3 regions of the Roseibium sp. ROS1 genome follow, and region 1 is predicted to be linked to each of the others. Evidence: predicted binding sites of a transcription regulator. Region 1 holds the regulator's gene; each other region holds the start of a gene.
What was found. The regulator PhoB, encoded in region 1, activates phosphate uptake and scavenging genes when phosphate is short. The targets are predictions, from matches to a motif close to TGTCATNNANCTGTCAT.
Positions count from the first base shown of each region.

Region 2: the regulator PhoB is predicted to act here: its motif matches at 2,269-2,285, upstream of phnC (phosphonate ABC transporter ATP-binding protein).
Region 3: the regulator PhoB is predicted to act here: its motif matches at 2,848-2,864, upstream of ACYQ6M_RS22130 (arsenate-mycothiol transferase ArsC).

Region 1 covers NZ_BAAGIG010000003.1:493,021-502,849, forward strand. Annotated here, with positions in the region: gene argF (ornithine carbamoyltransferase) at 1-49, opposite strand, end outside; gene ACYQ6M_RS18405 (acetylornithine transaminase) at 49-1,245, opposite strand; gene ACYQ6M_RS18410 (GcrA family cell cycle regulator) at 1,686-2,222, shown strand; gene phoB (phosphate regulon transcriptional regulator PhoB) at 2,549-3,250, opposite strand; gene phoU (phosphate signaling complex protein PhoU) at 3,331-4,026, opposite strand; gene pstB (phosphate ABC transporter ATP-binding protein PstB) at 4,058-4,819, opposite strand; gene pstA (phosphate ABC transporter permease PstA) at 4,867-6,219, opposite strand; gene pstC (phosphate ABC transporter permease subunit PstC) at 6,219-7,688, opposite strand; gene ACYQ6M_RS18440 (substrate-binding domain-containing protein) at 7,754-8,794, opposite strand; gene ACYQ6M_RS18445 (substrate-binding domain-containing protein) at 9,149-9,829, opposite strand, start outside.
Region 2 covers NZ_BAAGIG010000002.1:460,513-470,341, reverse strand. Annotated here, with positions in the region: gene phnE (phosphonate ABC transporter, permease protein PhnE) at 1-181, opposite strand, end outside; gene phnD (phosphonate ABC transporter substrate-binding protein) at 364-1,278, opposite strand; gene phnC (phosphonate ABC transporter ATP-binding protein) at 1,337-2,170, opposite strand; gene ACYQ6M_RS10355 (DapH/DapD/GlmU-related protein) at 2,570-3,196, shown strand; gene ACYQ6M_RS10350 (helix-turn-helix domain-containing protein) at 3,285-3,854, shown strand; gene ACYQ6M_RS10345 (HD domain-containing protein) at 3,904-4,524, shown strand; gene ACYQ6M_RS10340 (SpoIIAA family protein) at 4,664-5,035, shown strand; gene ACYQ6M_RS10335 (class II glutamine amidotransferase) at 5,134-5,922, opposite strand; gene ACYQ6M_RS10330 (aminotransferase class V-fold PLP-dependent enzyme) at 5,939-7,405, opposite strand; gene ACYQ6M_RS10325 (Lrp/AsnC family transcriptional regulator) at 7,510-7,971, shown strand; gene ACYQ6M_RS10320 (SH3 domain-containing protein) at 7,978-9,829, opposite strand, start outside.
Region 3 covers NZ_BAAGIG010000003.1:1,296,279-1,306,107, forward strand. Annotated here, with positions in the region: gene ACYQ6M_RS22115 (GrpB family protein) at 1-541, shown strand, start outside; gene ACYQ6M_RS22120 (DUF7662 domain-containing protein) at 845-1,627, opposite strand; gene ACYQ6M_RS22125 (protease inhibitor Inh/omp19 family protein) at 1,702-2,223, opposite strand; gene ACYQ6M_RS22130 (arsenate-mycothiol transferase ArsC) at 2,324-2,779, opposite strand; gene ACYQ6M_RS22135 (MAPEG family protein) at 3,014-3,391, shown strand; gene ACYQ6M_RS22140 (GNAT family N-acetyltransferase) at 3,509-4,402, shown strand; gene recQ (DNA helicase RecQ) at 4,558-6,447, shown strand; gene ACYQ6M_RS22150 (hypothetical protein) at 6,477-6,998, opposite strand; gene msrA (peptide-methionine (S)-S-oxide reductase MsrA) at 7,136-7,780, opposite strand; gene ACYQ6M_RS22160 (VOC family protein) at 8,087-8,464, opposite strand; gene ACYQ6M_RS22165 (VOC family protein) at 8,499-8,882, opposite strand; gene creD (cell envelope integrity protein CreD) at 9,061-9,829, opposite strand, start outside.

The DNA of each region.
Region 1 (9,829 bases):
CGAAGTCCGTCAGATCCAGAAAGTTCCGGTAGGTTCCGTTTGCGGTCATCAGGCCGCTCCTTCCGCCAATTTCGCTTCCATGGCGACAGCAGCCTGTTCCAGGCGCTCGACAGCAATGGAAATTTCCTCTTCGCTCATGGTCAGCGGCGGCATGATGCGCACCACGTTATCGCCGGCAGGAACTGCCAGCAGACCGGCTTCACGGGCTGCAAGCACATAATCTGCCACCGGCACCACGCATTTCAGACCGAGCATCAGGCCGTTGCCGCGCACTTCGGCCAGAACGTCCGGATGGCCGTCCACCAGTCCGGCCAGCTTCTGCTTGAAGCTGAGCCCCTTCTGACGGACACCTTCCAGGAACCCGTCTTCCAGAACGACATCCAGAACGGCATTGCCGACTGCCATGGCCAGCGGATTGCCGCCAAAGGTGGTGCCGTGGGTCCCGGGGGACAGCGCCGCTGCCGTTTCTGCCGTTGCAAGACATGCGCCCATCGGGAACCCGCCGCCGATACCCTTGGCGATTGCCATCAGGTCCGGTTCCACGCCCGTCCACTGGTGAGCGAACAGCTTGCCGGTCCGTCCGACACCGGTCTGGATCTCGTCGAAGATCAGCAGAATGCCGTTGTCATCACAGATCTTGCGCAGCGCACGCAGGAAATCGGTCGGAATTTCGCGGATACCGCCCTCGCCCTGCACGGGCTCGATCGCGATTGCGGCCGTTTGCGGACCGATGGCATCTTTCAGCGCATCCAGGTCTCCTGCCGGCACCTGATCGAAACCGGGAGCCTTCGGGCCGAAGCCCTCAAGATATTTCGCCTGGCCGCCAGCCGCGATGGTCGCGATGGTCCGGCCATGGAAAGCGCCTTCGAAGGTCACGATGTGGAACCGCTCGGGGTTGCCGTTGTCATAATGATAACGGCGCGCGCATTTGATGGCAGCTTCCATCGCTTCCGCGCCGGAATTCACGAACAGCACCTTGTCGGCAAAGGTTTCCGCGCACAGGCGCTGCGCCAGCCGTTCGCCATCCGGGATCTGGTGCAGGTTGGAGGTATGCCACAGCTTGGCTGCCTGATCCTGCAACGCCTTGACCAAATGCGGATGGGCATGACCGAGTGCGTTGACCGCGATGCCGGAACCGCAATCGAGGAATCGTCGGCCATCGGTGGTAACCAGCCAGACGCCTTCCCCATGATCGAAAGACAGGTTCGATCTTGCGTAATTTCCGAATAGTGCAGTCGCGGACATAACCTCGTTTGTCTCCTTTAAACGCCCCTGCTGTCCCTGCGTCGCCCCGACGCCGGGCCGTCACCTTGAAAAGATGCCGAAGGGCCAAAACGCAACGTGCCGCCCCGATGAGGCGGCACGCAGCGGCTTTCTTATACACTGCCGGTACCATGCACTGTCAATGGAAATGGCGCACAAGACATTTCATGTGCCGCAGAGGGCGGATTTCATAAAATTCTCAATGACCTCGCCATAATTGGGGAAAAGTCGTTTCATCCCCAACTGGTTTGGGTCGAGTGGTTGCCTGACAAATTAACGTTATTGTAACCTCTCAGCAATCAGACACGAGATCTCGTGAGGCAAATCACCAAGAGGCACTAGATCTGCCAGCATTAAGCGTGCTTGCGCATGCTTAACACGGGGTTAATGGCCGCAGGACGGTCAAACTAAAGGGTGCGGCAATGAGTTGGACAAACGAACGAGTTGAGCTTCTCAAAAAGCTTTGGGGCGACGGCTTGAGCGCAAGCCAGATCGCAGGCGAACTGGGTGGTGTTACCCGTAACGCCGTGATCGGCAAGGTGCACCGCCTTGGCCTGTCCGGCCGCGCCAAGTCCACCTCTTCAAGCGCCAAGCCGCGCCGGCCGCGCACCGCAGCTCCTGCAACGGGTGCAGCGCCGAAGAAACCGACGACGTCACATCCGCAGTCGATCGGCGCGACGGCCCTTAAAGCAGACATCTCGCCTGCACCAGTGGTGGCCGCCAAGCCGCGCGTAGAGCCGATTGCAGAGCTCGTTCCGATCTCGCAGCGCGCAACCATCCTGACGCTGACCGAGCGGACCTGCAAATGGCCGATTGGCGACCCGGCGACCGACGACTTCTACTTCTGCGGCCGCCAGTCCGATGCCGGCGTCCCCTACTGCGCTCATCACTGCAAGATCGCGTATCAGCCGGTCGCCGACCGCCGCCGCGATCGCAAGACGATGGCTCAGGCAGGCTGATAGCCTCGCACCTAACCAATTCATGAGAAAGCCCGCCATCTGGCGGGCTTTTTTTTGTTTGGGCCTTCCATTGACCAGATGCCCGACCCCGACCAGTGACCTCCCACGGCTTGTTCTTGGCACCGATCCATGTCGTTTCCGTTCCATCAAATCAAACCTTGTTTGACCGCTCCGCCACGACAGGGACCGCAGGATCAGCCCCGACACCGACACATCTGATGGGGTGGTCGCAGAAGAGAACCTTGTTCCGCGAAAGGCACATAACCGCTGAGAAACAAAAAGCCCGCTTGAAAGCGGGCTCCTTAATTCCATTCTGCAAGTTGCGCTCAGGCAGTGGCAGAGGTGAACTGGTCATTGAAGGCGTATCCGGCACCACGGACGGTACGGATAGGATCCTTCGCCTTGCCCTTGTTCAGAGCCTTGCGCAAGCGACCGACGTGAACATCGACAGTGCGTTCGTCCACGTAGACATCGTGACCCCAGACCCCATCCAGCAGTTGTTCGCGGGAGAAGACACGGCCAGGCGATGTCATCAGGAATTCCAGCAGGCGGAATTCCGTCGGCCCCAGGTGTATTTCCTTGGTGTTGCGGCGAACGCGGTGCGTTTCGCGATCCAGTTCGATATCGCCGGATCGCAACATGCTGGACACCACTTCCGGACTTGCCCGGCGCAGGATGGCGCGCACGCGGGCCATCAATTCCGGTACCGAGAAGGGCTTGACCACGTAGTCGTCGGCACCGGTCGACAGGCCGCGGATGCGCTCTGCTTCCTCACCGCGTGCCGTCAGCATGATGACCGGCAGGCGCTCGGTGTCTTCGCGCGCCCGCAGGCGGCGGCACAGTTCAATTCCGGACAGGCCCGGCAGCATCCAGTCGAGCAGCAACAGATCCGGCAGGCTTTCCCGCAGGCGGATTTCCGCCTCGTCACCCCGGACACAGGACTCGACCGAGTACCCTTCCGCTTCCAAATTGTATCTCAATAGAAGGCTGAGCGGTTCTTCGTCTTCAACGATGAGCACCTTCGGCATACATCTCGCTCCAATTACCGCAACCGGCGCCGAAGCGCCGGCCGTTAAGATCTTCTGCAAATCCGACGATTACCGGCGGGTCAGACCGCGCCTGTTTCGTCGACCTTTGCCCGGTCTTCCGGCAAACGCTCGCCAGTGACCATGTAGTAGACGTTCTCGGCGATGTTCGTCGCGTGATCGCCGATGCGCTCGATGTTCTTTGCGCAGAACAAGAGATGGACGCACTGGGTAATGACCCGCGGGTCTTCCATCATGTAGGTCAGGAGCTCGCGGAAGATCGATGTGTAGATCGCGTCGACTTCGGCGTCAGCTTCCTGAACCCGGCGGGCGGCTTCCGCATCCTTGCGGGCGTAGGCATCCAGCACCTGCTTGAGCTGCGAAAGAGCGAGTTCCGTCATGTGCTCCACACCGATCGCGAGCTTCTTGGACTGCAAGTCGCTGTCGATGGCGATGACGCGCTTGGCAACGTTCTTGGCAAGATCGCCAACACGCTCCAAGTCATTGGCAATGCGCGTTGCGGCAGTGATTTCACGCAGGTCCTGCCCCATCGGCTGGCGGCGGACGATCAGCTCGATCAGCTTCACTTCAAGTTCGTTGTAAAGGCTGTCCAGACGGACATCGCCCTTGATCGTCGCCTTGGCAAGCTCCAGATCCTGCGACACCAGCGCGGACACCGCATCGGCGAAAGCCTTTTCGGCAATACCACCCATTTCGGCAACCTTGCCGGCCATGGCCGTCAGTTCGTCATCGTAAGCCGAGACTGTATGTTCAGACATCCTGTGTCCCCTTCAGAAACCTAAAAAATGCTTAGCCGAAGCGGCCCGTAATATAGTCCTGCGTACGCTTGTCCTTCGGATTGGTAAAGATGTCCTCCGTCAGACCTTCTTCAACCAAAATACCCAGGTGGAAGAACGCGGTACGCTGAGACACACGGGCAGCCTGCTGCATCGAGTGGGTCACGATCACGATGGTGAAGTTTTCCCGCAGTTCGTCGATCAGCTCTTCCACCTTCGCGGTCGCGATGGGGTCGAGCGCCGAGCACGGTTCGTCCATCAGGATCACTTCCGGGCTGACGGCAATCGCACGGGCAATGCACAGACGCTGCTGCTGACCGCCCGACATGCCGGTGCCCGGCTCGTCCAGACGGTTCTTGACTTCTTCCCAAAGCCCGGCCTTCTGCAGGCTGGAGGCAACGATTTCATCAAGCTCGGACTTGTTGCGGGCCAGACCATGGATCCGCGGACCGTACGCAATGTTGTCGTAGATCGACTTGGGAAACGGGTTCGGCTTCTGGAAAACCATGCCAACCTTGGCGCGCAGCTGTACGGGATCGACCTTGGGATCGTAGATGTCCTCACCGTCGATCTTGATCGACCCTTCCACACGGCAGATATCGATGGTGTCGTTCATGCGGTTGATCGTCCGCAGGAACGTCGACTTGCCACATCCGGAGGGACCGATGAAGGCAGTCACGGACCGCGGCTGGATCTCGATGTCCACGTCCTTGATGGCGTGGGTATCGCCATAATAGACCTGCACCTTGTTCGCGGAAATTTTGCTGTCGGTCATGGTTTTCGCCTGTTCAAAATTCGGCATCTCGTTCATCGGAGCAATCCTTACCAGCGGCGTTCAAACCTGCGGCGCAGGATGATAGCGATAATGTTCATGGTCATGAGGAAGACCAGCAGCACGATGATCCCGCCCCAAGCGCGTTCATAGAAGGCCGGGTCAGCACGTTTCGCCCACTCGTAGATCTGGGCCGGCATGGCCGAGTTCGGAGAGAAGAAACCGGCAGCCACACCGTCCGGGAAATTGGAGGCGATGAAACCGACCATCCCGATCAGGAGCAGCGGAGCGGTTTCCCCAAGCGCCTGTGCCAGACCGATGATCGTGCCGGTCAGAATGCCCGGCATGGCCAGCGGCAGGACATGGTGGAAGATCGACTGCATCTTGGAGGCGCCAATGCCAAGGGCCGCATCGCGGATGCTCGGCGGAACGGCCTTCAAGGAGGCGCGGGTGGAGATGATGATCGTCGGAAGTGTCATCAGCGTCAGCACCAGGCCACCGACCAGCGGTGCGGATTGCGGCAGATGCATGAACTGGATGAACACCGCCAGACCGAGAATACCGAACACGATGGACGGAACGGCGGCCAGGTTGGAGATATTCACCTCGATCAGATCTGTGAACTTGTTCTGCGGAGCGAACTCTTCCAGGTAGATGGAAGCGGCCACGCCGATCGGCAGCGACAGGAACAGCACCACCAGCATCATGAACAGCGACCCGATCATGGACGCCCCGATGCCGGCCTGCTCCGGACGGCTGTCGGAAGCATCGGTTCCGGTGATGAAGGCCCAGTTGAAGCGCTTCTCCAGAATGCCGGCGGACTGCATCTGGTCAGCCAGATCCAGGTGTGCGGCATCCAGGTTCTTGTCTTCGGCAAGATCCTCGCGCTTGACGCGGCCCTTCAGGTAGCCGTCGACACGGGATGAGGCGATCAGCTCGAAGGTTACCGTCGTGCCGATCTTGTCCGGGTTGGCAAGTGCATAGTCACGAACCGTTGCGGCAGCCCCTGAGGAGAACAGCTTCTGCAGGTCCTTTGCCGACATGTCGGTGGTGATGTTGAGACCGGCAAGTTCCTTGGCAAAGGCGTCGTCAATGATGGCCCGGTACTTGGAGGTCTTGACCACCGACTTTTCCGCTTCGGCAATCTGCTCCTGATTGAGCGGGACATCCACCTTCAGGAACGTCTGGCTGAAGGCGCCAAGGCCGTTGGAAAGGATTGCCCACAACAGCGCAACGAGGAAGAACAGGCCGATGCCGATGGCAATGATGCCGTAGAGCTTGAAGCGCGCTTCAGCGGCGTTGCGCTTTCTGGTCAGCGGATCGAGTTCGAGGATCGACGTGGTCTTGTGCGGGGTCGGAGCACTGGTCTTGCCCGACGGTGGCGTAAGGGTCGTGTCGGTCATTAGTCGTACTGCTCCCGATATTTGCGCACGATGTAGAGCGCGACGATGTTGAGCCCCAGGGTCACGACGAACAGGGTCATGCCGAGTGCGAAGGCGACAAGGGCTTCCGGGGAGGCAAAGTCGGCGTCGCCGGTGAGCTGGCTGACGATCTTCGCGGTTACGGTGGTCATCGCTTCGAGCGGGTTCATGCTGAGCCGGGCCGCAGCGCCGGCCCCCAGCACAACGATCATGGTTTCACCGATGGCGCGAGAGGCCGCCAGCAGGATAGCCCCGACGATCCCCGGCAGGGCCGCCGGCAGAATGACCTGCTTCACGGTTTCCGAATGGGTGGCACCAAGTCCGAGCGATCCGTCACGCATGGCCTGCGGCACAGCGTTGATGATGTCGTCGGAAAGCGAGCTCACGAAAGGGATCAGCATGATGCCCATGACAGCGCCCGCGGTGAACACCGAGGAAGCACCGGACATCCAGCTTACGCCAAGCGCACCGCCGGAGCCGAAGACGTTCATCAGAAGCGGGCCGACTGTGAGCAGCGCGAAGAGACCGTAAACGATGGTTGGAATACCGGCCAGGATCTCAAGCAGCGGCTTGGCGACGGCGCGTACGTGCGGCGTTGCATACTCAGACAGGTAGATGGCAGCGAACAGACCGATCGGTACGGCAACGGCAAGTGCGATCAGGGAGATATACATGGTCGCCCAGATCAGCGGCACGATCCCCAGCTCCGATCCACCGCCGAAGCTCGGCGCCCAGGTCAGGCCGAAGAAGAAATCAGCAGCCGGATAGAGCCGGAAGAACTCGACCGTGTTGAAGATCAGCGACAGCACGATGCCGACAGTTGTCAGGATGGCGATCGAGGCTGCTGCAATCAGGATATAGCGGACGACCGTTTCCACGACGTTGCGGGCACGGAAATCCTTGTTGGTGCGCAGAACACCGACAGCGAAACCGATCAGGCCGACCGCCAGAACGCCGATTGTCCGCAACAGCAGGCCTGTACCCGAGATGCTGCGGTATGTCTGCGCGGCCCGCAACGTTTCGGCGGTCACTTCTGAACCGAGCGCGACACCTATCTCGCCGAGACGGCTGCGCACGTCGGTCAGATCGGTGCGGATGGAAGACGCCATGTCGGCCGACATGGCGCCCTGAGAAACGGCAAGGTCGAGACCCTCGGCAACACGTACGACGTCGCTCATGACGAGGTCGAGCGAACTTGCGGCAATGGTCTCTTCGGAAATCTTGGAGGAAACCTGACTGTCAAGAATGATGGGCTGGAAGATCAGCCACGCAATGAGCAGCAGGAGGGCAGGAACCAGTATCGAAACAACGACGTTCCAGCCGTAATAACCAGGCAGGGAATGGAGCTCACGCACATCCCCTCCGGCAGAACTTAAGGCTTTTCCGCGGCCGACTATGTATCCGGCGACAGCCAGAACCAGCAGCGCAATAAGAATGTATGGAAGTGACATAGGGCGACCCAACCGGCAAAGAAGAAAGAAAGGGCGGCCGAAGCCGCCCTTCCGGAAAGATGTGCTTAGTTGCCCATCGTTTCTTCGGCTTCGATAGAAGCCTGCGTAGCTGCAAGCTCCGGATCGGAAACCAGGCCATACTGAGCCAGCGGGCCGTCCGGGCCAGCGATTTCGTCAGAAACGAAGAACTGAGCGTATTCTTTCAGGCCCGGGATAACGCCGATGTGTGCCTTCTTGATGTAGAAGAACAGCGGACGGGAAACCGGGTACTCACCCTTGGCGATGGTTTCGGTGGACGGAGCGATACCGGCCATCGTTGCCACTTTGAGTTTGTCGGTGTTGTTCTCGTAGAACGCCAGGCCAAAAACGCCAACGCCGTTCGGGTTGGAGTCGATGCGAGCCAGGGTCTCGGTGTAGTCGCCGTCGATGTCGACCGACTTGCCGTCCGTGCGAACTGCGATGCAGGCGTCTTCAGCGTCGTCTTCGGACATGCCGCCGTCGATCATGGCTTTCAGAGCGCCGGATTCTTCACAGCCAACAGCCAGAACTTTTTCTTCAAACACTTCACGGGTGCCGTGCTTGGTGCCCGGGATGAAAGCAGCGATTTCCGCGTCCGGCAGGGAAGCGTCAACTTCGGACCACTTGGTGTACGGGTTGTCGACGATCTGACCGTCCTTCAGGACTTTCGGGGACAGAGCGTTGAACCACTGAACCTGGGTGAATTCGTTGAAAGCCGGGCCGTCTTTCTGGGAAGCGAAGACGATGCCATCGTAGCCGATGCGGACTTCGATGATGTCTTTCACGCCAGCTTCGGCACAAGCCTTGATTTCCTTCTCGCGGATAGCGCGGGAAGCGTTTGCGATATCGATGGTGTTTTCGCCAACGCCGGTGCAGAACTTCTTCAGACCAGCAGAGGAGCCACCGGATTCAACGACCGGTGTCGGGAAATCGGTGTTTTCGCCGAATGCTTCAGCAACGATGGAAGCATAAGGAAGAACCGTGGAGGAACCAGCAATCTGCACCTGGTCGCGAGCCTGAGCCGAACCAACGAATGCAGTGGAAGCAACGGCAAGAGCAGTTGCGCTAACGAGGGTCGTAAATTTCACTTGACCACTCCCTTTGAATGTCAAGGTTTCTAGATGATCACCGCGCTTGGATGTGCACGAGCGATGCGGGGAACCTAGGCTCCACGGATGAGAGTTCTATGACAGTTCCTTTTCAGTTTTGTGACAATTTAAGATGCTGAAATTACTCAAGAAAACCTGTTCCTTGACGGTTTTATGTCGCAAAGGGTCACAAAAACCCGTCTCGAGGTGCACATGGTGCAGCTCTCACTTGCCTCGGCAAAGCTGACAGGCATCCCTTTTATCCATCTGGCGAGCGTTATGCCTGATCAGGGAGGCTTTCAGGCACCTGCCGCAGCGGCCGAACGGGGTTTTGCATTGCCCGGCTCGGCTCGATCAGAGTTGCAAGGCCGGCAACGCCATTGCGTCGGTCGCCTCTTGCCTGCGTTTTTCGGCAGACAGGGGAATCAGTCCCTTGCTCGCCAGATACCCATCGTCGCCCCAGGCCTCTTCGCTGGTGAAGGCAGCCACATACTCCTCCATGCCAGGAATAAGGCCGACGTGTTCCTTCTTGATGTAGAAAAACAGCGGGCGGGACACCGGGTATTCCCCTGAGGCAATCTTTTCGAACGTCGGCTCGACCCCGTTGACGCCGACGCTCTGGATCTTGTCCCGGTTCTGCATCAGGAAGGAATAGCCGAAGATGCCGACCGTCACGGGATTGGCCTCCAGAGCACCGACGATCAGGTCGTCGTTCTCGCCCGCTTCGACAAAGCTGCCGTCCCGGCGAATGCGCGTGCAACCGTCCTTTTCCAGATCCTTGACCGTCTTGCAGCCTTCTTCCATGACAAGTTCCTCGAACGCGTCACGGGTGCCGGAGGTCGGAGGCGGTCCAAGCACCTCGATTTCCTCATTCGGCAAGTCCGCATCAATGTCAGACCAGGCGAGGTTGCCGTTGTCGACAAGCTGTCCGTCCTTCGGAAGTTTCTCGGCCAGCGCCTCGAAAATCTGCTCCACGGTCAGGGTGAATTTCGGGCCATTGCGCGAATTGGCCAGCACGATGCCGTCATAACCGAT
Region 2 (9,829 bases), on a different contig from region 1:
TCTCGCCCGGATAGTCGAAGAATTTGGAAAGACCCTGAATAAATCCGCCGGAATTCATCGAATTGGATTTCGAATAACCGGAGACCAGAACCGCTACGACCAGCAGCAACCCTATCAATGAATAGAGCTGGCGGCGTTTGCGCATGGACAGGATTTCCTGCTCGAGTGCGGCAACAGCCATTGTTTGGGACCTTTACTTGATGCTCACTTCATCCGAAGCGGGGTGGCTTAGCTGGATCAATCCTTCGAAACCTGGTGATCCTGGCCCTGTGGAGCCACTTCTTGCGGAAAGTCGATTCCGCTGGCCGATACTTGAGAAAACGCGGGCCGGAGACCGGCCCGCGCGGAGATCGGAAATTCCGATTACTCGCTCTTTGCCTTACGGGCAGCGACGATGGATTCGTAAGCCGCATGGGTGATCGGTTCGAAGCCGCGTGCTTCACCGGCCATCACGCCGTAACCACATTCCTTGTCTTCCTTGACGAGGTTGGCCATCAACTCGGTCATCTTTGCCTTGATGTCGTCCGGCAGCTTCTTGGACAGGACAACCGGGCCTTCCGGGATCACCGGCGAACGCCAGATTTCCTTGATCTCGGTCATGTCGACCAGACCCGCATCGGTTGCCTTGCGCAGAGCGCCGGAATTGTAGCCGTCTTCCCATTCGCCAAGACCGTCAGCCCAGGTCACACCGCCGGCAATGTCGCCGTTGAATACGGCAACGATGGTCTGCTCGTGACCACCGGTGAAGACGACGTCGGAGAAATACTCACCCGGCTTCATGGAGTAGCCGAGTTTCGGGATTTCGATGGACGGGATCAGGTAACCGGACGTGGAGTTCGGGTCGCCGAAGCCGAAGGTCTTGCCCTTCATGTCTTCCAGGGAGTTGATCTCGCTGTCGACGCGGGCAAAACCGATGGAGTAGTAGCCGTAGCTGCCGTCGTTGTTGACCTTGACCAGAACCGGCTCAACGGCTTCCGGGTCGGTCAGGAAGACTTTTGCGTAGCCGGAAGCACCGAGCCAGGCCATGTCGAGGTTACCGCCGAGCAGGCCTTCGATAACGCCGTTGTAGTCTGCCGGAGCAAACAGCTTTGTCGGAACGCCGAGCAGTTCCTCGGTCTTTTCGCGCAGGCATTCGTTGGCACGCAGACGGTCGGAAGCATTTTCGCCGCCGAGCAGGCCGATACGGAATTCCGTGATTTCCGCTGCACCGGCAACAGAAGCGTTCAGAGCGATCATGCTGACGGCAGCAAGCGCAGCAACTTTAGCAACGAGTTTCATTTGGGACACTCCCCGAGAGTTCTCAATTTTGATGACGTTAAGCGGGTGCGCAGCCGGATCAGACCGCTGCTGCCGCCGGGGTCATCGCACCGGCGGATTCTCTGGAACCGGACTGGCCGGCATCGATGGCGGTGGATGTCGCCGCCTCGTTAAAGCTCTCATCGGCACCGTAGATTTCGCGTGCGACAGCCGTGGTCAGCGCTTCCGGCGCCCCGTCGAACACGAGGAAACCGTCGCGCATGCCAATCACCCGGTCGCAATAGGTCCGGGCAGTGTCGAGCGTGTGCAGGTTGCAGATGACGATCTTGTTGTCGCGCTCGTGAATTTCACGCAGCGCATCCATGACGATCTTGGCATTCATCGGATCGAGCGAGGCAATCGGCTCGTCCGCCAGGATCATGTGCGGGTCCTGCATAAGAGCGCGGGCAATCGCAACACGCTGCTGCTGACCACCGGACAGTTCCTCGGCCCGCTTGGTGGCTTCCTGGGCAATGCCCAGTCTGTCGAGCGCACCAAGCGCCGAATTGACGTCTTCCTGGCTGAAGATGTTGAAGAGGCTCTTCAAGGTGCCGTGACCGTTGAGGCGCCCCAACATGACGTTGGTGACAACATCCAGGCGCGGCACCAGGTTGAACTGCTGGAACACCATGGCGCAGTCGCGCTGCCAGCGGCGCATCATGCCGCCTTTCAGGCTGAGAATGTCCCGGCCATCGAACAGGATCTGTCCGGCGCTGGCGGGGGTCAGCCGGTTGATCATGCGCAGCAAGGTTGACTTGCCGGCACCGGACCGACCGATGATCCCGACCATCTGCGGTCTTTCGATATTAAAACTTACTTTGTTGACCGCGGTCCGAGACCCGAAGGTCTTGGTGACTTCCTGAAATTGAATCACGCGCCAGCCCTGTCCGTTGTGTTCGTCGTGCTGCGCGACAAGAGCCACCGGACCATTACAGAAAAATGACATTCCTTTGTCGGGGAGCCCAAAATTTTATGACAAATCAATGACATCCCTGCCTGAAGCATCGGCAGAACAACCATCTCCGGCGGGAATTCCGCTGCGCTCTCAGCGCTTTCCGGGCCCCCTCGGCGTCACATATGCCTGGCTGAAATTAACTCGGAAATCAGTGCTCAAATACAAGGCTTCTACCCGCCAAATGCCGTTTTCACCGCTGTGGATGCATGCAAAAAAAGTAACGGAAGTCACGCCAGTGTCATCAAAGCGTCACGACCGGTGCCAGCAACACGGCTACAAACCGTTTCCGCACTCCTTCCAACGCTATATGGAGCATCCATGTCCGCCCCGACCCAGAAGCCTTCCCTCACCGAAGCCCCGAACATTCATCCGGAGGCCAGGGTGCTGAATTGTGATCTCGGCATCTGGACCGAGGTTGGCGCACGCACGGAAATGCGCGAAAGCAGCATGGGGGACTATTCCTATATCGTGCAGGAAGGCGATGTCGTCTGGTCGACCATCGGCAAGTTCTGTTCAATCGCCCGTCGCGTCCGCATCAATCCGGGAAACCACGCAACCTGGCGCGCCTCCCAGCACCACTTCACCTACCGCGCTGCTGCCTATGACCTTGGCGAGGACGACGCGGATTTCTTCCAGTGGCGCAAGGACGACTGGGTCACCATTGGCCATGATGTGTGGATCGGCCACAATGTCACGGTGCTTGCCGGCGTCTCGATCGGCACCGGAGCTATTGTTGCAGCCGGGGCAGTCGTCTCCAAGGATGTCGCCCCTTACACCGTTGTTGGCGGTGTGGCCGCCAGGGAAATCAAACGGCGATTCACCGGACAACAGGAACAGGCGCTGATCGATATCTCCTGGTGGGACTGGTCCCATGAAGAGCTGAAGCAGCGGCTGCCCGATTTTCGCAAGTTGTCGATCGACGCGTTCATCGAGAAGTACCGCTGATCCCACAGGTGGCGCGGACACCTGCTCAGGTGAGCCGTGCCTTCTTTTCCCGCTGCACAAAATTCCCGGGACGCGTTACACTTGCACCATGCAAACAGAAACCGCCGTTCTTGAAAGCAGTCTTGGACCGTCGCTGCGGCGCTGGCGCGTACTGAACCGGGTCAAGCAGGAAGCTCTGGCGCATGAACTTGGCGTCTCGCAGACGAGGATATCGCGCTGGGAGAGCGGCAAGTCGCAGCCGGACGACAGCGACAGGGCGAAGATCACCCGTCTGCTGAGGGCACGTCCGGAGAGCGCCGCCGACAAGGCCCTGCTTGATCTTGTCTCCCGGTCCGCGATTCCCGTGCATCTGGTCTGCGACCTCACACACAGGCTGCTGGCCATGTCCGTACCGCGTGCCTGCGAATGGCGCGCACCGGTGAACGAGTTTCTGAACCGGCCCCTATGGCGTTTTGCGTCCGAAGGCATCCGGGCAACGGAGCACAGACTGACCGACTATGGCTGGTTCGAGCCGGATGCTCCGGACATTGTCTACCGAACGGAACACGTCGATTTCCCGGAAATGACCATCCCGGAGAGCATCATCCGGATTTCGCGCCTGCCGCTGTCAGACGGACGGTTTGCGCGGCTGGTCCGTGAAGAACAGGATGCCGCATAAATTATGCGGTAACTCGTCTGGCGCGGTGGCCCGCAATAATCTGGCCGCCATGACAAAGACGCCCCCTTCCCTCGATCTTCCTGAAATTTCCCACACCAGACTGACGGGCCTGCTGGACTTCCTTCAGGCTGCAGAGCAGCTGAAGGACACGCTTCGCTCGGGATCGACATCCGGCGGCAGGCCGGAGAGCACTGCCGAACATAGCTGGCGACTGGCCTTGATGGTTCTGTTGTTCGAACCAGAGCTGAAAGAAATCGACATGCTCAAACTCCTGAAGCTGACGCTTGTGCATGACCTGGGCGAAGCCATCTCCGGAGATGTCCCCGCTCCACTCCAGTCGCCGGGTGACGACCGTCAGGAACGCGAGAGGCGGGACTTCCTGACCTTGTGTGAGCCGCTGCCGGGTGACGTGGCTGGGGAGCTAACCTCCCTCTGGGATGAGTATGCAGCGGCACGAACCGTCGAAGCACGACTTGCCAAGGCGTTCGACAAGCTGGAGACCATGCTTCAGCACGTTCTGATGCCAAGGCAAGCGCCTTCATTTTATGAGTTCAACCTGGGTTACGGCCGTGATCGCACCGATTGCAGTGCTCTCACGCGCCAGTTGCGGGACGAAGTCGACGAGCTGACCCGCACCATGATGACGGGCGCCGGACGGGAAATCGCCTGATTGCACCAGTGACTTTGCCGCTCAAGGGTACCTGGTGCCTTGCCGGGCGGTCAGCAAAAAAGATCAGGCAGGTTCTTATTTTTCGTGTTTGGGTTTACCCTTCTGGTTGTGCCGTCCAGTCACTGCCGGAGGAACCAGCATGTACACCATTCTGCCCCGCAGCCAGGGTGCCGTTCTCGGTGTCGAGATTTCCGGAAAAATCGATATTGATCAGGAAAAGAACCTGATCGCCAAGGCCGAGGAGATGATTGAAGATCAGGGCAAGATCAGCGTTCTGGTCGTCCTTGGCGATCATGTCGGCGTTTCCTTCGAGGCCGCCAAGGCAGACATCCGGTGGGTGCTTGCCAACATGCAGCATCTCAACAAGATCGCCATCGTGACGGACAGCAAGTTGCTTGCCGCCCTCGTTGCGATCGACGCCACGTTTGCACGGATGGTCGGAATTCAGGAAAAGCACTTCGACCGGGATGAAATCGATATCGCCTGGCACTGGATCGAAACGCCAGTCTGAGGTCAAGCCGTTGGCGATTTCTGCCACTGAGGCTGCCGTCCAGCCTCATCTGACAATTCAGTTCTGGCAGGTCAGTCCTGGCAGGTCAGTCCGGAAAATCAGGCGTCAGCGAGCTGTTCATCACTCAGGAAGGCAACCTGGTTCACCTTGCCGTCCCTGACCTCGATCATCTGGCCCTGAGGCACTTCCATCCAGCATCCGCGGGCTTCATCCAGCGGTTCGGACACCACCATCACACCGTCGTCATACACCCGGTAATAGAGCGTCGGCGCCAGGTTGTCCGAAGCATAGCGGGCGGCATAGAGCGTTTCACCATCCGACCAGCCGGCAGCAAAACGCATGTGCGGCGTCGTTCCGGCGTATTTGGACAGGGCTTCTGCTTCGAACACAGCTCTCGCCATCGCCGCGCGCGGGTGCAGATTGAGTCCATAGGCGAGCGCGACCAGAAACAGGCTTTCGCTGTCGGTGCCGCCGATGCGGTCGCGGTAAAGGTCGTCCGGGATCATGTTGTCGAGGCGACGCTTCACCTTGTCGTAGCCGCCGACCTGACCGTTATGCATGAAGGTCCAGCGCTGGAACGTGAAAGGATGGCAGTTGTCCCGCGTGGTCGCCGTTCCGGTTGAGGCGCGCACATGTGCCAGGAAGTGGCGAGACCGGATGTGCTTGGAGATCTGCAACAGGTTTGGATCCGACCAGGCGGGCCGGACGTCCTTGTAGACACAAGGGGTGTCCCGGTCGCCGTACCAGGCAACGCCGAACCCGTCGGCATTGACCGATGTCTTGCAGGACAGCGCGTTGCGGCTCTGGTCGATCAGCGAATGCGCCGGATCGCAAATGACTTCTTCCAGGTATTTGGGAGCTCCGCTCCAGGCAGCCCAGCGGCACATGTCGACTTGGTGTCCTTCAAGCAGCGTCTTGCATGGCCTTGAAACGGGCCGTGGTTTCATCGCACGCGTAGTAATCCGCGGCCGGATAAGGATGCAGCGCCAGATCTTCGACGGCGGCAATGATCTTGTCCGCCTTGTCTACTGTCATGAGCACTGAAAAATTGAGCCGTGTCCAGCCGGGTTTCTTCAGTTCTTCACCGGAAAGAATACCGGCCCTCAACGCTTCGGACTGTTCCGGACCGATATCCAGCAACCGATGGGCATAGGGCCCGGCACAGGCGCAGCCACCACGGGCCTGGATGCCATAGATGTCCGACAGCATGCGGGTGACGAGCTGCTGGTGCACATAGCCTCCGCGTTCCAGATCCTTCACACGGAACGAGAACACGGGTAGCACGTGACGGGCCTTGTCGTTTCCGAGGATCTCGATCGCCGGATTGTCACGCCAGACCGCCAGCGCCTTGGCACGCCAGGCGGCGTTCCGCTCGTCCATGAGCCGCTGCCCAATGGCTTCCTTGACCAGAAAAGCGAGCGCCGCCCGGATATCGCCGATCACGTTCGGCGTACCAGCTTCCTCGCGGGCTGAAAGATTGTCTGAATAATCATGAGCCCAGGGCGAGACGAAGCGTACCGTTCCTCCGCCCGGAAAGACCGGTGTCGCCTTGCTGACAGCTTCCTTACGCACGATCATGACACCTGACGCGGCTGGCCCACCGATGAACTTGTGCGGCGAGACAACAACCGCATCTTTCTGGGCATCCGTGCCGGCTTTTATATCTACCGGCAGGTAAGGGCCGGAACCCGCGCAATCCCAAACGCTGAGCGCGCCGTAACGCTTCAGAATGCGTGTGACCGCCACGTCGTCAGTAACGATGCCGGTTACGTTGGACATCAGCGAGAATGCTCCAACAATCAACCGGCCGGCCCCCGCCTTGCGCAACACAACCTCCAGCTCTGCAAGATCAGGTCCACCAGTTTCCGCTTCGTCTATCTCGATCACCTCCGCTCCGCTCTCGCGCCAGGGCAGAATGTCTGAGTGATGTTCATAGGGACCGATCACAACAAGTGGCTGTTCGCCCCGCTCTGCGGCGGCCGAAACACCAAGAAGATGTACAAGCCGGTTAAGGCCTGCGGTTGCCCCCGAGCCGCAAAAGACCGTCGCGTAGCCCTGGTCAGCCCCGCAAATGCGGGCGATTTCAGATCGCGCGGCCTCGCGCATTCGTGTCATTGCGCTGCCGCAGTAGGAAGCCTCGGTGTGGCTGTTCGCGTAGACCGGCAGGATTTCTTCCAGAACGAATTCCTCGACCTGACGCAGAGCCCGCCCGGAGGCGACGTAGTCGGCATAGATCAGCTCGCGTTCGCCAAACGGACCTGAAATGGTTGCCCCCTCGCCGATCAGCCCCGCGCGCAGGCGGGAAATCAGGTCCGGAGATTTCAGTTCCTCGATGAAATGATCGAGTGCCGTGCCTGTTTTTTGGGTCATCTTGTGCTCCGAAACGTCTTTTTCGGATCATACGACCCCTTTCACTGGGATATCTTCACCTCATTCGATTGTATTAGGCTCCAGATCGTGTCATTTGATCGAACATGGAGAAAAAATTCGATCATATTGATCGCGCGCTGCTGCGCGCCCTGCAACGCGACGCACGTCTTTCGCAAAGAGACCTTGCCGACAAGGTTGGTCTTTCCCAGAACGCCTGCTGGCGCCGGTTGAAAACGCTGTACGACAGCGGATTGATTGAAGGACATACGATCCGGCTGGACCCGGCGCAGCTCGGGTTGAACCTCACGGTCTTCGTGATGATCCGGACCCGGCACCATTCCAAGGAGTGGCTGGAAAGGTTCAGGGGCGAAGTGGTGGCCATTCCGAATGTGATCGATTTCTACCGGATTGCCGGAGACTACGACTACATGCTGAAAGTGGTGGCCGAAGACATGAATGCCTTCGACCGCGTCTATCAGCGCCTGATCGAGAAAGTCGATCTGGATACGGTCACGTCGTACATGACCATGGAATCGATCGCGGATGCCCGCGACCTTCCAATCTAGGTTTTCTCAGCGGCGGCGTCCGCCACCTCCCCTGCGCGCACCGCCACCGCCGCCATGACGTTGCGGGCGTGCCTGCGGACGTGAGCGCTGAACGTTGCGCTGCCGATTGACCTGCCGGTTGCCTGCCGTTCTCGCCCGGTTGTCCCTGCTCAGGTGTGCAGGCGCCTGGGGCCGGGCCGCCGGACGTGTGGCAGGGCGGGTCGCCGGTCGCTGCACATTCGGCTTCTGGATATTCGGTCGTTGCACATTGGGGCGCTGAACGTTGGGACGCTGCGCCGGTCGTTGGACGTTTGGGCGCTCCACATTCGGCTTTTGAACATTCGGGCGTTGGACGTTGGGACGCTCGATATTCGGGCGCTGGCCAGCAGGCAGGTTGGTCGGGCGTTGAACATTCGGCCGGTTCTGGATTTTGTCGCCAAGGGGGCGGTTGGCAAGGGCTGCGCCTGCGCCGGCGCCGATCGCTCCCCCGGCCAGTCCGGCACCAATGTCACCCATGCGGTCCTGGATTGCCTCGCGGGAGGGCGCAGCGACTTCGCCCCAACGGCCACCCTCGAATTTCTGCCATTTCTCGCCATCGCGGCGATAGACGCTACCATCCCGGCCGGCAAAGACGTCACCACGGCGATCAAGGTTCGCTACACGGCCCAGATTGCCGTCCTGCTTCCAGCGCTGCACGGCACCAGCCTGGATATCGCGCGTGCGTGACCATTCCGGCCCGCTCACGACCTTGCCGCCCCAGGAGCCGTAAATGCCCCGGGCTCCGCCAACCACGACACGATTGCCGGTCCGCGGATTATAGGCGCTGATGAAGCCTGCACTGCCGCGCGGGCCGCTGATGGCGGCACCGCGAATGTAGCCGCCCGTACGCGGATTATAGATGCCGCCGCCGGCGATGCCGCGCAGCGGACCGTAGGCATAGCCATAGCGTCCGAAAGTGCCACGGACCGGATTGTAGAAGGCACCGATCCCGTAGCTCACCGGACGCGGGAAGTAGATCGGGCGCAGCCCCGGACGGTACCAGGGCCGATAATAATAGCCTGTGCCGTAAACGAAGACGCCCCAGGACAGGAACCCAGCCAGATAGCCCATCGTGTAGCCGTACCAGACCGCTCCCGGTTCGCTGTCGTAGATGCGCACATAGGTGGTGTTGTAGACCGGGGAAGACGGCGGAATGGTGTAGATCTCGTCAGGAACCGCCGTGGCAACCGTAAATGGTCCTTCCGGGCTGTCTCCGACAAACCAGACACCGTCCTGCAGCACGTAGTATTTCGCACCGACCAGGATCACCTGGTCGCTGGTATTGACCGCGTAGGACATCGACGTGCCGTCGATCTTCTCGAATTCCGGATCGCCGGCATAGGAGACATCCGCACTGACGGAACCGACCTCAACGCGAGCCGTTGTCGGAATGCTGGCTTTCAGCCGTGCCTGCGAGGCTTCAGAAGTGCCTGGAATAGACGAACGGACCGAATAGTACGGCGCGTCTTCCGGCAGGTTCTGAAAATCGGAGGGCATGTCCGGCGTGGTGAAGGTCCACGGCCCGTCAAGCGAGGTGGACTTGAACCAGCGGCCGGATACCAGAATGTACCAGGTGGACGTGGATTTCAGGAAGAACACGTCGCTTTCGGTGTTGGACGCCCATTCCAGATCGGTGCCATCCACCGGTTCCAGAGCCGGTTCGCCGTCAAAGACGATCATTTCGGCCGGTGTGTCTGAATAGATCACCTTCGGCGGAGTATTGTCCGCGAACGGTTCCCCCGGAATCGCTTCCCGGGTTTCCTTCCAGTTATCGTCATCCGGAAGAGACCCGATCAGATCCGGCAGCTTGTCGACCGCTTCCCACCCTGCCGAGACGTCC
Region 3 (9,829 bases), 800 kb from region 1:
CCCACATAATCCGGACTGGTTTCGCCAGTCTGACCTGCTGATCGACGACCTCGGACATCTCCTGGGAGCAAGGGCCCTGCGCCTGGACCATGTCGGGTCCACGGCCGTCCCTGGGCTGATTGCCAAACCCAAACTTCATATCGATGTAACGCTGGCTCCCGGATTTTCACCGGCTGCACTCAGCAACGACCTCCTGCTGTATGGCTACCATGATCTCGGCACCCGCTTTCGGGAAGACGAAGTGCAAATGACCCGGCCAGCCGGGCCAGGCCCCCGGCCGAACGAGAGGGAAAATCAAGAGCTGATTATCGCGCATCGGCTGTGTCTGTGTGCATCCGATTGCCCCTCACCTGATCAGCGGCGCCAATTTCGCGACGCCTTGCGCGGCGATGCCAGCCTTGCTGGGCGCTATGCCGCCTTGAAACGGGACCTTGCCCTCAAGGCCGGTTCGACCCCCGACTGGGAAACATACAATTCCGGCAAGACATCCTTCATCGAAGGCGTGCTCTCAGCGGAAGGTATGCGACTGATCCAGCGATGACGCTCCTTCCGGCGCCGCCATAACTGCCCACCTTAACGGAACACTGCACCCAGCAGTCCGGTTCGCAATTCACTGAATAGGGGCAGAGAAGCACAGGCCAAACCTTGAGGAACTCGAAACAGGAAGGCAGCACGCCCTCTGAACAAACAGCGCCCGCAACCGGTGGGAGGGTTACGGGCGCAGGGCACAGGGAGGGGTCCTGTGCGGGAGGAACGCAATCATGAACGCCCAAACGGCTCGGCCTGACTGGACCCGGCCATCATGCCTGTGCCCGGCTGAGCGCAAAAAGCACTCAGACAACGCTTAGCGCAGGTAAAGGGCTGTCTTTCGACCGTTCTGAACTTCCTGAAGATAGAGCAGCTGGGCAACCAGATAACACTCGGACTGGTCGTCCAGATTGGCCTTGCGGCCACGACCGTCGGTCAGCAGCCAGGCATTGCCGGACTTGACCACATCGCATTCGATTGGTGCGGCGGCATCGAAACCGGCCTTCTTGAACAGCTCCGTGCCGACGCGGCTGCCGGTATCGTCGTCCAGACCCTTCATCGCCATGCGCAGGCTGCGATAGGCCTTGTGAACCGACAAGGTTGCGACGATGGCAGTGACGACTTCGTCGCCTTCCATGGCCGCGAAGCGCACAACGCCGCCTTCCTGCGGAATGATGGAATTGGAACAGGGCGTGCGCTGGACATCGCCAAGCGTGGTCCATTCGGAGCGCAACGTCACGGTTGCAGGCTGACGAAGGGCCGCCATTTCCTTGGTGAGCCGCTTTTCTGCAGTTTTCTGAGGATTCTTGGCGGTCCGATCCATACGGGCGGACACCCCGGCCACGGTTCCGCCGATGCGCAACCGGCGGAAGACGATGACATCGCGCATGAGATCGGTTCGCTCTACCCGCCAGCCGGCATCAAGCCAGGCGTTCTGGTGAACGAGGCTGCCGCCGGAATTTGCCCACCATGTCCGGTGTTCCCGGGCGCTCTTGGGCAGCGACGAGCCTATGATATCTTCGACTTCGTTCAGCTTGGCCGCCCAGACAACATCTTCCAGTCGTGCCAAGTGTTCCCGCAGTGGTTCATATTTTGACATTTGCACAGCCTTTCCGGTAGCTATGCAAATATACACCTATAGCGCGAGCTGTCCAGCATAAATACGGAGGGGCCTTAACGGTACAGCGAGATCGGCGATCCGGTAGAGGTCTGACCGTTGAACTGGCCGGAAGCGCTGGAGTAAAGCTGTGCAACGATCAGGCCGGTGCCGTCCTTCAGAACCACCTGATTGCCGCTCAGGTCCCATGCAGAGATCCCGGACAGTACAGGCGAAGCACAACCTCTGGTATTTGCACGGTAGCCGCCGGACCATGTTGTCAGCGTCATGAAGGCCATGCAGTTGTCGCCAGCGGAGGTGATTTTCCAGCCACCCAGAAGGTCTGTCCGGCCAACTTCCTTGGCATCGGCAGGCGCTGCAACCGGGTTGCTGGCCAGGTCGGTCGGCTGAGCCGACGGATCGTTGAGACCGCCGGCCGGCGCGTTGGGATCAAGCGGTGCAAGCTGTCCCGAGCCTACGGGTGTAGTCGGGGTCGCCGGCAGCGGTTCGGCATAATTCCGGCCTCCGGACAATCTCTGGCAACCAGCTGCCAGGACCACCAGGCCGACGATCAAAACAAACTTTCCCGCGCGCATCATGACGAATCAATCCCTCACCTTCGTCCCAATATGGGAGCAACTCTTAGCCCACAATTTGTCGAAAATCCAAAATCCTGAGAATCGACCGTTTTCTGATCGCTCAGGCAACCCGGTTCGAGACGGCCTTGCCTGCTGTTTTTGGCGGCTCCACAAGCCTGTCGATCGCCTCCGCAATCTTCTCGAAATAAGTGGCGCAGGCACCAAAACCATCCGGAAAAGGCGGTTTTGCGGCAATGTTCCACCAATGGCTCGATGTCGTGGTCTTCCACTGGGGCGGCAGGGCCACCGGCGCCTGGTCAGCGAGATAGACGACCCTGTCGGGAATTTCAGCATGCGGCATCAGGAAAATGTCGATCGGCTTGGGCGCAAGCCCTTTGGCATCAATTCCCCGTGCCGACAGTATCCGGCGCACATGCCGGCTCAGTTCCTGGGAAGGAGCCACACCTGCGGAGAACGCCCGCATCAGACCACCTGCCCGAAAATTCAGATAGGCTTCGGCCAGGGGCGACAGCAGGCTGTTGTCCGGACAGACGAACAGAACAGTTGTTTTCGACAAGGGGCATTCCTTCGCGGCTGCAGCCCATGCCAATCACGCCATGGGCGGCCTCCCCCTAGCGCCGGGACGGGAAGACTTTATGACAAACCCGGGGCAACATCGAAAATCATGAGGATATCTTCCTCGAGCCTGATAGATATGCGCACAAACGCTCGCGTGCAGCCCGGTGCCCCGCTGCAACCTCATTCGGGGTATTCGCGCGCAAGACCTGCAACACGTTCCTGAGGAGCCCACATGCCCGTCGCCTTCTGGTGTGTCCTTGCCGCCGCCATCCTGCCGCTGCTTTCCGTCTTTCCGGCAAAACTGGACAAGTCCTTCGACAACGCCCGCCCACGTGACCCGGACTATTGGCGAGACGGTTTCCGCGCCCGCGCACAGGGGGCACAGGCGAATGGCTTCGAGGCATTTCCCCTGTTTGCGGTTGCCGTTTTCGTTGGCCTCAACCAGGGCGGCGACCCGCACTGGATCGACAGGCTCGCCGTGCTTTTCGTGTTACTGAGGATCATTTATATCGGCTGCTACTGGGCCGACCGCGCCTCGCCGCGCTCGCTTGCCTGGGCAGCCTCCTTCTTGACATCGCTGGCAATTTTCACCAGTTCCCTATGGAGCTGAGCCGCCGGTGGGCGGATTCCGATCCTGAAATTCGTACAACGATCATTTGCACCAAGAGGCTGATTTCGTTAACGATGCATCGGAGTGAGGCAGTAATCTCGTGGGCAGAGGTGCATTGTGCGGACGACCGACCAGACGACAGACACCTTGCCGACGCGCCGTCAGGCCGCGGCACAGAGGCAGATTTCTGAGCAGCATATCGTCGACCTTCTGATTGCCGAACGGGGCAAGCTGGTGATGGCCAGCCCGTGGTGGCCCTTCATCAGACCCTTCGCTCACAAGATCCTTCGCTACAAGTCCGCCGTCGAAATGGCCGACACCATTGCGCAGATGGAAGCGCTGGAGGTTTTTGCCCATTTGAGCGGATTGCTGTCGCTTGACGTCACCACGCTTGGCCTTGAACGGGTTCCGCAGGAAGGCCCCGTCGTTCTGGTGTCCAACCACCCGACCGGCATTGCCGACGGCATCGTCCTTTATGATGCGATCAAGTCCCGCCGGAACGATCTAGCGATCTTTGCCAACCGCGATGCCATCCGCATCAACCCGCGCCTTGCCGACATGATCATTCCAGTCGAATGGCGTGCTGACTTCAAGACCCGCGAAAAATCCAAGGAAACGATCAAGCTCGCCTCCTCCGCCTTTGCCAAGGAGCGGGTGGTGGTGCTGTTTCCCTCCGGGCGCCTGGCCTATTGGCACGACGGCAAGCTGACAGAACGGCCCTGGATGACGTCAGCCCTGGCGCTGGCACGCAAGAACAAGGCCCCGATCATTCCCATGCACATGGGCGGGCGCAATTCCGGCCTGTTCTATTTCCTTGCAAGAGTGTCGACCGAATTGCGCGACATGACGGTCTTCAACGAATTGCTCAACAAGGAACATGCCAAGTTTAACGTGCATTTCGGCAAGCCGATCCGGCCGGAAAAACTTGAAGGCGACCTTGGCGATCTTACTGAACAGATGCGCATTCACTGCGCCGAAACGCTGGCGACGGATCCGGACGCCGAGTTCTAGGTGCCAACGCACCGCCTCCACGCGTCTCCTAAGCATCTGATTTTTTGATGCTCTGACCAGGGCCTGCACGTCATCCACAGGCGCGGTTCCGCCTTCATTGCCCTTCTTCCGCGAATAAGACATTGTGCGGGAGAATCAAAGGACCTGTCTCACCCATGCCCGTTTCGCCCGCTGTTGCCGCGGAGGAAGTCATTCCAGTGCAGCATGCCGTTGCTCCGACCGTGCGTCCGGAGCCGAAGCCGCTTGCGGTTCTGCAGAAGGTTTTCGGCTACAGCAGCTTCAGGGGCAAGCAGCAGGCGGTGATCGAAACGCTTGTGGACGGCAACGACGCTGTCGTTCTGTTTCCCACCGGCGCAGGCAAGTCGCTCTGTTACCAGATCCCGGCGCTGTGCCGGCGTGGGGTCGGCATTGTCGTCTCGCCGCTGATCGCGCTGATGAAAGACCAGGTCGGTGCGCTTCGCGCCGCTGGCGTTCAGGCCGCGGCCCTCAATTCCACGCTGTCACCTGAAGAACAGGACGGCATTCGCAGTGCCCTGCGCCGCGGTGAAATCGACCTGCTCTACGTGACACCGGAGCGGCTGGGCACCGAGAGCTTCCGCAAGTTCCTGGACACGCTGCAGATTGCCCTTTTTGCCATCGATGAAGCGCATTGCGTCAGCCAGTGGGGACATGACTTCCGTCCGGAGTACATGTCGCTGTCCTGTCTGCGCGACCGCTATCCGGGCGTGCCGCGTGTGGCGTTGACCGCGACTGCCGACCCGCACACCCAAAAAGACATTCTGGCCCGCCTGCAGCTGGAAGACGCCGCCGTCTTTTCCACCAGCTTCGACCGGCCCAACATCCGCTACGAGATTGTCGAGCGCACCAACCAGCGCCAGCAGCTGCTGGATTTCCTGAAGAAGCACTCCGGCGAGAGCGGCATCGTCTATTGCCTGTCGCGGGCAAAGGTCGAGGACATCGCCGAATGGCTGACCTCTAAGGGCATCAGGGCCCTGCCCTATCACGCCGGATTGCCCGCGGAACAGCGCTCCGCCAACCAGGATGCGTTTCTGCTGGAAGAAGGGCTGTGCCTGGTGGCGACGGTTGCCTTCGGCATGGGTATCGACAAGCCGGATGTGCGCTATGTCGCGCATCTGGATCTGCCCTCTTCGGTCGAGGCCTATTACCAGGAAACCGGCCGTGCAGGCCGCGACGGCGCTCCCTCCGAAGCCTTCATGGCTTACGGCATGGCCGATCTGGTGCAGCGCCGGCGCATGATTGCCGAGGGCGATGCGCCCGAAGAGGTCAAGCGCGCGGAAAATGCCAAGCTGAATGCGCTTCTCGGCATCTGCGAAACGGCCGGTTGCCGTCGCCAGGCGCTGCTGGCCCATTTCGGCGAGACCTACCCCAAACCCTGTGGCAACTGCGACACCTGCCTGTCCCCGGTAGAGACCTGGGACGGCACGGAAGCTGCCCAAAAGCTGATGTCGGCGATCTATCGTACTGGTCAACGTTTCGGCACGGCGCATGTCATAGATGTGCTTCTGGGCAAGACCAACGAGAAAAGCACCCGCTTCGGCCATGACACGCTGTCGGTTTTCGGAATTGGCCAGGACGTACCGCAGAAGACCTGGCAGTCGATTGCCCGTCAGCTTGTCGCCGCAGGCTACGTCGATGTCGACCATGCCCAGTTCGGTGCTCTGGTTCTGACGGAAAAGGCGCGGAGCGTTCTGCGCGGTGACGAGAAGCTCGCCTTGCGCAAGGACCGGAGCGCGGCTGGCCTGAAACGGACGAGTTCTTCACGTACGGCCTCCATCGCCGATGAACTGGACCATGAAGACAGGCTGCTGTTCGAACGCTTGCGCAGGCTGCGCACCCAGATTGCCCGCGATCAGGGCGTACCTCCCTATGTGGTGTTCACAGACGCGACGCTGGCTGGGATATCCGCAGCGCGCCCGGTGACCGAAGATGCGCTGCTGGCCGTTTCCGGTGTCGGGCAGTCCAAACTTGAAAAATACGGCGAGGCGTTCCTCGAGCTGGTCGAGGCATTTGAAGCCGGCGTATGACCGCCACGATGGTTGCCGATGAAATCCGGTCAACCGTCCTGCTGCAGGCAGAGCTGATAAACCCCGGCAAGATCCGACAAGGTTTCTTCATCAGGATGCGACAGGAAACTGTCGATGATGTCCCTGAGCGCCAGATGCATGTTCCGGTGCTGGCGCAGACGCCTGTAGGACGAGCCGAGCTTGTAGATCTGTTCGATTTCCTCATGCGAGAAGAGGTCCAGACCCGCAATACCCAGCACGACACCAAGATCAGCATTGGTGCGGCGCGTCAGGTTATGGGCAATCAGGAACCCGAACAGGCCGGTAACAAATCGGTTTTCGAAGCACAGGTCGTCAAAGTCGCGCTCGACCACTTTCAGCACGAGCTTCATGATCGACACGGTGGCAGCTGCCGCAAATTCGGTCGGTGTGTTGGTGTCACAGATCTCCAACCCTGCTGCTTCCAGCATGGCGGCGGTGGATCTTCGAAGGCGGTCTTCCGTCTCGACGGCTCTCAATTCAGAAATAAATTCCGGCTCTGCTGTAACGCGACTTCCAAACAAGCTCAGCATGTTAGCGTCCTTTCAGACGTAAGCCCACTGAAAGTATGTAGTGCACACCTTACCCTACGGCAAATTGATGCCTGAAAATTCGACGAAAATGCTGTTCTTTTGGGCCGTTCCCCGCGGAAACGGCCCATTTTCGAATGTTATGATCCTGCCTTGGGCAGCCCCTTGAAGGCTTCGCTGCCCCACACAGCCTTGACCTGTGCATCCCTGCCGCACCCTTTCCTGTAGCCTTTGTAGGCGTCGGCGCGGGTGACGTAGCCGAAGCGGGTAAGCGTACGAACCTGGCTCTTGTAATAGGCCTGATGGTAGTCCTCGGCGGGCCAGAAAACGGCCGGAGCCTCGACCGGCGTTACGATCTTTCCGCCGAGTGCCTTTTCCGCCTTCGCGATTTCCGCCCTGGCCTGTTTCGCCTGGGTTTCGTCCAGAGGATAGATGGCGGTGGAATAGGCATGTCCCCGGTCGCAGAATTGACCGCCGGCGTCCGTCACATCAACGGTGCGCAGGAAGATCCCGACAAGTTCGGCATAACTGATCTTGTTCTCGTCGAAATCGACCTTGACGACCTCCCGGTGACCGCCACGATCATAATCCTTGTAGGTAGGGTTCTGGGTCTCCCCGCCGGCATAGCCGGAAACGACATCGCGCACGCCGGGAAGTTTTTCGAGATCGGATTCAACGCACCAGAAGCATCCTCCGGCAAGCACCGCGGTTTCGGCCTGTGCGGTTCCCGGTGGCATCGACGCCACGAGCGCGGCAAAGAAAGTGAGCGGGAGCAGGCGTTTCATGTCAGGTCCTCCAGGGAGCTGGTTGTGGTCGACTTTTCCCGGGGGATCAACAACCTGGTGATGATTGCGAAACCCCGACCGGAAAGACGACCAGCGCGCTTGGGTTTCGAGCTGTGGTCTTCGACTTTGAAATGCGCTTCATGGGTTGGAAGACCCGTGAAGACATTTCGAATTCTACCCGAAAGAGGTAACGCGCCCGGCGGCTGAGACAAACTCAACTCCGCTCGCCAAACCAGCACATGCCCGTGAGCCTGGCGTGAGGCCCTTCGTTTCGGGCAGCCAAAGCCATGACTGATCAGGCCGTTCTCAGGCCTCCCAGGTCTTGGCTGCCTCCTCAAAACCGGCGAGTTGCGGTTTGACGACGCAGAACCGGTGACCGCTGGTTGCCTGCATCACTGTCCAGCCGTCCAGTTTCTGAACGATGGTCGCGCCCAGACCTTCAAGCCGGGCAACTTCCTTTTCCGGATCGTCGGATTCGATATCCAGGTGCACGCGAGAGGGATGCTCGACCGACTGGAGCAGGATGCCGATTTCATCTTCCATACCGATCAGGCGGCGATAGCGTGGGTTTTTCGGCTCAGCTTCAACAGTGCGCCCGAGCGCACCGGCCCAGAATTCAGCATGGCGGTCGATATCGCCACCTTCACAGTCGATCACCAGATCTCCCAGCCGGCTCTTGTGCATTTTTTTCTCCAAATTGGAATAAGGAAACAAAGACTTATTCAGGCAGGTGACAGACCGCCTCGATATTCAGACCATCCGGGTCGAGCACGAAAGCACCGTAGTAATTTTCGTGGTACTGCGGCCGCAGGCCCGGTGCGCCGTTATCCTTGCCGCCGGCTGCGATCGCAGCCTCGTAGAAGGCATCGACGAGCGCCCGGTTCGAAGCAGCAAAGGCGACATGCACCGGTGTTCCGGGGGCTTTGCCTTCACCAATCCAGAAGTCCGGCTTATCCTTGCCGAAACCGCAATAGGCGGGTCCACCCGTCATTTCAGCGGTGACGTCCATCAACACCTTGATGCCAAGTGGCGCCAGGGCCTTTTCGTAGAACGTACGAGACGCCGGAAAATCGCTGACCGCAAAACCGATATGATCAAGAATGGACATCACGTCCTCCCACTCACCTCAATAGAACAAAATAAGAACATTCAAGGGGAAATTGCAAGCCTCGTTTTAGAGCTGCGATGCGCTCAACCGGCAAATGCCAAGCAAAATCGGCGGCGCAGCGAAGCCACACCGCCGACCGGATTGGCGACATGCCGGAATGACAGAATGACCGTCAGACCGCTTCGGCTTGCGGCCTCGTGCCGACCTGTTGTTGCCCGGACCAGTCGATCCGCTGGGTGGCAAACATGGTAACGGCAAGTGACAGGAACCCGATCATCGAACCGATCAGGAGCGCGTAGTCCTGCTCCTGCATGAGCGCATAAAGCACGCCGAATATCGCAGCCAGGACCGCAAGCATCACGCTTCCGGCAAGACGGCTCTTGAGCGAAGTCCCGATATAGAGCGCATTCAGCAGCGTCGCGGCGGCAGCGGCCACAAGATAGGCCAGGCCGTAGCCAACATGCTCTGCAAAGGCGAGCAGCATGACGTAGAAGACGATCAGGGACAATCCGACCAGGCCATACTGGATCCAATGGACCCGCCATCCGGAGCGCATTTCCAGAACGAAGACCGCCAGGAAGGTCAGACTGATGAAGCAGACTGCGTATTTCAACGACCTGGAAATGGTCTGATAGAAATTGACGGGTTCAACGAACTGCACTCCCAGAACCTTGTTTTGCAATGGCATTTGCGGGCCGAGCACCAGTTTGGGAATGCCGCGGGCAAGATAGGGGATGGTCCAGGATGCGTTGAAACCGGCATCGCCGATTTCTCTTGCTTCCGGCAGGAATGCGCCGGTAAAGCCGGGATGCGGCCAGTCGGATTGAAGGGATACGCTGGTCGTTTGACCGGCCGGGGCAACGTAGAAGGCGGTGGAGCCGTTCAGCTGCATGGGGATGTCGAAAGAAAAGCCGTTTCGCCACAAACCCGCAGCGACAGGT